2 regions of the Isoptericola sp. NPDC056573 genome follow, and region 2 is predicted to be linked to the other one. Evidence: predicted binding sites of a transcription regulator. Region 2 holds the regulator's gene; the other holds the start of a gene.

Region 1 (3,400 bases), on a different contig from region 2:
GACTTCCTCGCCCTGCACCGCCCCGGCGACCCGCTGCTGCTGCCGAACGCGTGGGACGCCGGGTCGGCACGGATCCTCGCCGCCCTCGGCTTCGCCGCCGTCGCGACGACGAGCAGCGGGTTCGCCGCGACGCTCGGCCGGCCCGACGGCGCCGTCACCCGGGACGAGGCCCTCGCGCACGCCGCCGCGCTCGCGGCCGCCGTCGACGTCCCCGTGAGCGCGGACCTGGAGAACGGGTTCGCCGACTCCCCCGCCGACGTCGCCCGCACGGTCGCGGAGGCCCGCGCCGCCGGCCTTGCCGGGGGCTCCGTCGAGGACGCGACCGGGCGCGACGACGAGCCCCTCTACGACCGCGCCCTCGCCGTCGAGCGCGTGGCCGCCGCGGCCGAGGCGGCCGGCGACCTGGTGCTCACGGCCCGCTGCGAGAACCACCTGTACGGCCGGGACGACCTCGCCGACACGATCGCGCGGCTGCAGGCCTACCAGGAGGCCGGCGCCCACGTGCTGTACGCCCCCGGGCTGCGCGACGCCGCAGCGATCGCGACCGTCTGCCGCGAGGTCGACCGGCCCGTCAACGCCCTGCTCGTCGCGGGCGGGCCCACGCCCCAGGAGCTGGCCGACGCCGGGGTCGCGCGGATCTCCGTCGGCGGCACGTTCGCCTGGAACGCCCTGACCGCGCTGGTCGACGCCGCCCGCGAGCTCCAGGCCGGCGGGGTCGGGTTCCTCGACCGCACCGGCCCGGCGCGCGACGTGATGCCGCAGGCGTTCCGGGGCTGACCGCCCGCGGCCTCCAGGCCGCGACCGCCAGGAGGCGGCGAGCGGTCAGGGCACGAGGCGCTGGGTGATCGCCGACTCCTCGGGCCCGTGCTGGACGCGGGCGAGCGCACCGTTCACCAGCGCGAGGTACGGCGGCACGTGCCCGCACTCGACGTCCGCGAGGAGCGGGATCCCCAGGTCTCCCAGCGCGTCCCGGACGGCGTCGTGCTGGGAGAAGCCGTCCCCGTCGGGCGCGTGCGTGCGGCTCACCAGCACCGCGTTCGCCGCGTCGAACCAGCCCGCGTGGCGCATCGCCCACAGGGCCCGGCCGACCGCGAACGCGTCCCACTCCAGGATGTCGAGGTAGACGACCAGGCCCTCCGGCGCGTGCTCCGCGGCGAACCGGGCCACGTCGCCGTAGGGCGTGCCCGCGAGGAGCGAGACCGTCTCCAGGCAGCCGCCGATCACCCGCCCCTGGACATCGACCGGCGCGGCCGGGTCCTCGCCGTCGAGCCGCAGCCAGGAGCCGGCGGCGTCGAGCGTCCACGTCGACACCTGGGGCTCGTTCTCGTAGTCGTCCCAGCCGGACGAGCGGTACCGCCGCGGCGAGCGCTGCACCAGCTCCTCGCCCTCCTGCGCCGCCGAGGCGACCTCCCACCAGCCGAGCAGGCCGGCGGGCACGTCGTACGGCGTGTCCATGAGGTTCTGGCCGTGCAGCGTGGCGACGCCGGTGCGCAGCGTGAGGGGCAGCTGGACCGTCGAGATGTCGGAGTACCCCACCAGCCACGTCGGGTCCGCGGCGAGCGCGTCCCAGTCGAGTCGTCCCAGCAGGTCCGTCGCCAGCTCCCCGCCCCACGGCGGCACGACGGCGCGCACGGCCGGGTCCGTGAGCATCGTCGTGAGTTCCGCCGCGCGCACGTCCGCCGGGGCGCTGACGATCCCCTCGCCCGTGGGCGTCTCGCCGAGACGGACGTCGTAGCCCTTCGCGCGCACGACGTCGGCGGCGTGCAGCAGTCGCCGGTGGAGCGGGGTCGCGACACCCGCCGACGGCGCGGTGACGCCGATCGTGTCGCCGGGGCGCAGGGGGCGGGGGTAGCGGATCGTCATGGCCGGACTCTGCCCGAGCGCCGGACACCGGGGCAACGGGATTCGCGGGCCTCGACGGTTTTCCACAGGTGCGTATCGGGCCTGGTGCGGGGTCGGGTTCCTCGCTAGGCTCGAACACATGTTCGAGTCATGGCACGAACACAGGCTCTGACTCTCGCTCGACGTCGAGGAGGTGACGCGGGGATGTCTGCCGCAGTGCTCGAGCAAGCGCTCGACGACCTGCCGGTCGTCACCACGCCGTGGGACGACGTGCTCTCCCCGGTCGGCCCGACGACGGTCCACGACGTCTCGGTCGCCCTGGACGACCTGGCGCGGATCCAGGCGCGACTCGACGCCCTGGAAGGTGAGAAGCTCCTGGCCGTCGAGCGAGCGCGCCGGGCCGCCGCGCGGTGCGAGCCCGACCTGCTGGCGGGCGAGCAGCTGCGGGTGCTGCGTGCGGGTACGGCGCGTCAGCACGAGCTGGCCCGCCGCGCGTTCGTGGCGGACGTCGCGACCACGCTGCGGGTCGGCGAGCGGCAGGCGGACCACCTCGTCGAGACCGCACGGACCCTGACCTCGTCCGGTTCCGCCACGCTCGCCGAGCTGTGCCGCGGCCGTATCGGCGCCCGCCACGCGACGGCGATGGCCGACGTCCTCGCCGACCTCCCCGACGCCCAGGCTCGAGCCGCCGTCCAGGCCGAGGCGCTCCCGCGGGCGGCGACGGCGACGCCGGCCCAGTTCCGTGCCTTCCTGCGCCGTGCCCGGGACCGTGCGCACCCTGAGCCGTTCGAGCGACGGCACCAGAGGGCGTCCGCGAAGCGCGCCGTGTTCGTCGACCCCGCGACCGACGGCATGGCCTGGCTCAGCGCCTACCTCCCCGCCACGACCGCCCACGCGGCCCACGACCGCCTGACCACCGCAGCACGCACCGCCCGAGAGGCCGGAGACGATCGCACCGTGGGCCAGCTCCGCGCCGACGCGTATGCCGCTCTCCTGCTGGCCGGAACCGAGGCCTCGCCCGGTCCCCACCCCGACACGGTGACGCGCTCTGGTACGCAGGTGTCCGGCACCGGTGCGGCGCGGCCCGGAGAAGGGCTGGCGGCAGAGCTGGTCGCAGGTCTCGTACCGGACCTTGCCGACCATGCCCGCAGAATCACGCCGCGGGTACGGGTCACTGTGCCGGTGCTGACGTTGCTCGGCCGCTCGGGCGAGCCGGCCGAGCTGACGGGTCACGGCGCGATCGACCCGGGGGTCGCGGCGTTCCTCACAGCCCGGGCGCCCTCGTTGCGCCGCCTGCTCGTCGACCCGGTGTCGGGCACGCTGCTGTCCGCCGACCCCGGCACGTACGCCGTCCCTGCGGCACTGCGCACCTACCTCGAGGCGCGCGACGGCACCTGCCGCTTCCCGGGCTGCACCCGCCCGGCCGCCCGCTGCGACGTCGACCACACGGTCGCGTGGGCCGACGGCGGGCGCACCACGGTCGACAATCTCGCCCACCTGTGCCGGCGCCACCACGTGCTCAAGCACGAGACGCAGTGGCAGGCACGGCAAGAGGCCG
Region 2 (3,400 bases):
CTAGCGTGGGGCCGTGGACGAGACACGCAGGACGACCAAGCTCGCGATCGTCGGAGCGGGCGCGGTGGGTTCCACCCTCGCGTACGCGGCGCTGGCCCGGGGCGCGGCCCGGTCCGTCGCCCTCCTGGACGTCAACCGCGCGAAGGTGGAGGCCGAGGTCCTCGACCTGCGGCACGGGGGGATGTTCATCCCTCAGGCCGAGATCGACGGCTCGGACGACGTGGAGGTGTGCCGCGGCGCCGACATCGTCGCGGTGACGGCGGGGGCCAAGCAGAAGCCCGGCCAGAGCCGCCTCGACCTGGCCGAGGCGACGGTAGGCCTCACGCGCTCCATCCTGCCGGGCCTGCTCGAGGTGGCCCCGGACGCGGTGTTCCTCATGGTCACCAACCCGGTCGACGTCGTCACCTACGCGGCGCAGGAGATCAGCGGCCTGCCCCGGGGCCGGGTGTTCGGCAGCGGGACCGTCCTCGACTCGTCCCGGCTGCGCGACGCGCTGGCCCGCCACTGCGGGGTCGCGGTCGGGAACGTGCACGCGAACATCGCGGGCGAGCACGGCGACTCGGAGATCGTGCTGTGGAGCTCGGCCACGATCGCCGGCGTGCCCCTCCTGGACTGGCGGCCCTTCCGGGGTCGCCCGCCGCTCGACGAGCCGGCCCGGCAGCGCATCGCGACCGACGTCGTCGAGTCGGCCTACCGCGTCATCGCCGGCAAGGGGGCGACCAACTACGCGGTCGGCCTGGCGGCGACCCGGATCATCGAGGCGGTGCTCAACGACGAGCACCGCGTGATGAACGTCTCCTCCCGCCTCGACGACTTCTACGGCATCAGCGACGTCTGCCTGTCGGTGCCGTCCCTCGTCGACCGGCGCGGCGTGGGGGAGACCATCGACACCCCGCTGTCGGACGAGGAGGTCGCCGGGCTGCGTGCGTCGGCCGAGAGCATGCGGGCCGTGCAGCGCCGGCTGGGCTTCTGACCGGACCGGACGCGGGGCGCCGGGCGGGGCCGGGGCGGAGCGCCGTTCAGAGGCTGCGCAGCACCGCCACGACCCGACCGAGCACCTGCGCCTCGTCTCCCGGGATGGGCGAGTAGGCGGCGTTCTGCGGCAGCAGCCAGGTGTGCCCGCCGGCCTGCTTGAAGGTCTTGACCGTCGCCTCGCCGTCGATCATCGCGGCGACGACCTCGCCGTTCTCGGCGACGGGCTGGCTCCGCACGACCACCCAGTCGCCGTCGCAGATCGCGGCGTCGACCATCGAGTCGCCCGCGACCTTGAGCAGGAACAGGTCCCCGTCGCCGACGACCTGCCGGGGGAGCGGGAAGACGTCCTCGACGACCTGCTCCGCGAGGATGGGACCGCCGGCGGCGATCCGGCCGACCAGCGGGACGTACGACGGTGCCTGGGCCGGCTGCGCGTCGGAGGCGGCGAGCGACCCCGCCACGAACCCGGGCGCCGCGTCGGCGTCGGGGACGGCACCGCCGGTCGCGGGCGACTCGAGGTCGACGACCTCGATCGCGCGCGGCCGGTTGGGGTCACGGCGCAGGTAGCCCTTGCGCTCGAGCGTGGTGAGCTGGTGCTTGACCGAGGAGGGGCTCGCCAGCCCGACGGCCTCGCCGATCTCGCGCATGGTCGGGGGGTAGCCGCGCGCCTCGACGGAGCTGCGGATGGTCTCGAGCACGCGACGCTGGCGGGGCGTGAGGCGGTCGGACGAGGGCGAGAGCTCGCTCACCGACGCCAGCACGTTCGTGGTGGTGCCGGCCGGGACCGTCGACGCGGCCGCCTCCCCGGGGGTCTCGTCCTGGGCTGCCCATGACGTCGCCGTCGTCGTGGACGCCGGGGCCTGGTCCCGTCCGCTGGTCATCGCGTTCTCCGTCCTGCAGGGCGCGGCCCGTGGGCGGGCCGATGAAATCCGACAAACCTTCCATCGCGCTGTCGGCCACTCTAAGCCAGTTCCGGCCCGACATCAAACATCTGTTCGATCAGGTCTCGACCGTGTCGCCCCGACGTGGTACACCTAGTACAGCAGTTCGACGTACAGGTGTTCGACGAACGGGTGTTCGACGACGGATGCTCGACGGAGCGGCCGCCCATCGCGGCACCACGTGGACCGGAGGCAGGACGATGCAGAACGTGCGCAGCACCAGCGACGCTCACGGGTTCCTCGGGCTCGGAGGGCTCCGGCTGACCCGCAGGGGACGGGTGGTGGTCGCGGCACTGGTGCTCCTCGTCCTCGTGGGCGCGGGCCTCGTCGGCCAGCGGGCCGTGGCGGAGGCGCCGGGCGCAGGCGTCGAGGTGCGGCTCCAGACGGTGGCGCCCGGCGACACCCTGTGGCAGTACGCGCAGCAGGTGCGGGACACGGGGGACGACCTGCGCGACGTCGTCGCCGAGCTCCGCGACCTCAACGGGCTGACCTCGGCGGAGCTCCAGACCGGGCAGGTGGTCCTGCTCCCGCTGGACTGACGGCATCGCCGCTCCCAGGGATCCTGCTTGCGCGGACGGTCGCCCGCCGCTTACCTTGACGGGCAGCCGGGCGCCGGTCCGGAGCCGAGCGCAGGAGACCAGCGATGCACTGCCCGTTCTGCCGCCATGCGGACTCACGAGTCGTCGACTCGCGCACCTCCGACGACGGCGCGTCCATCCGTCGCCGGCGCCAATGCCCCGCGTGCCAGCGTCGGTTCACCACGATCGAGACGGCCAGCCTGTCGGTGGCCAAGCGCTCCGGGGTGACCGAGCCGTTCAGCCGGGACAAGGTGGTGGCGGGCGTGCGCAAGGCGTGCCAGGGCCGGCCGGTGAGCTCCGACGACCTCGCCGTCCTCGCGCAGAAGGTCGAGGAGACCCTGCGGGCCTCCGGTCGGCCGGAGATCGAGGCGAACGAGGTCGGTCTCGCGATCCTCGGGCCGCTGCGCGAGCTGGACGAGGTCGCCTACCTGCGCTTCGCCAGCGTGTATCAGTCCTTCGAGTCCCTGGAGGACTTCGAGACCGCGATCACGTCGCTGCGGGCGGAGCACGAGGCGCGCGGGTCGGCGGCCGACGGCGAGCCCGCGGCGGCGGGGCGCGGCGCGACGGACTGAGCGGGAGGCGCGTCCGGTCCGCGTGAAATGCCCTGGCGTCCGGTAGGCCGCCGGGGCATGCTGGACGGCACCAGGTGCCACGCGGCCCGCCGCGCGAGCACACCCACCCCGACCGACGACGAGGTGACCGTGATGACGGACGACTCGAGGGCGAAGCCCACCGAGGACACGAAGGCGCGCTTCCGGGAGGCGCTGGAGAAGAAGAACGCCGCCAGCCACCCCACCGCCGGCAAGGACGGCAACACCGGCCAGGTGCACGGTTCGGAGACCTCCGGGCCGGTGCAGAAGATGTTCCGCCGCAAGTCGGGCTGAGCAGACGGACGAGCCGAGCAGA

Evidence for each region. The regulator LexA, encoded in region 2, represses DNA repair genes until DNA is damaged. The targets are predictions, from matches to a motif close to TCGAACANNTGTTCGA.
Region 1: the regulator LexA is predicted to act here: its motif matches at 1,974-1,989, upstream of ACFQ8E_RS03865 (DUF222 domain-containing protein).

What each region holds. Positions count from the first base shown of each region.
Region 1 covers NZ_JBHTUY010000002.1:248,533-251,932, forward strand. The annotation lists gene ACFQ8E_RS03855 (isocitrate lyase/phosphoenolpyruvate mutase family protein) at 1-777, shown strand, start outside; gene ACFQ8E_RS03860 (S66 peptidase family protein) at 823-1,863, opposite strand; gene ACFQ8E_RS03865 (DUF222 domain-containing protein) at 2,047-3,400, shown strand, end outside.
Region 2 covers NZ_JBHTUY010000020.1:96-3,495, reverse strand. The annotation lists gene ACFQ8E_RS21370 (ATP-dependent DNA helicase) at 1-4, shown strand, start outside; gene ACFQ8E_RS21365 (L-lactate dehydrogenase) at 14-973, shown strand; gene lexA (transcriptional repressor LexA) at 1,020-1,856, opposite strand; gene ACFQ8E_RS21355 (LysM peptidoglycan-binding domain-containing protein) at 2,126-2,455, shown strand; gene nrdR (transcriptional regulator NrdR) at 2,560-3,066, shown strand; gene ACFQ8E_RS21345 (DUF5302 domain-containing protein) at 3,124-3,378, shown strand.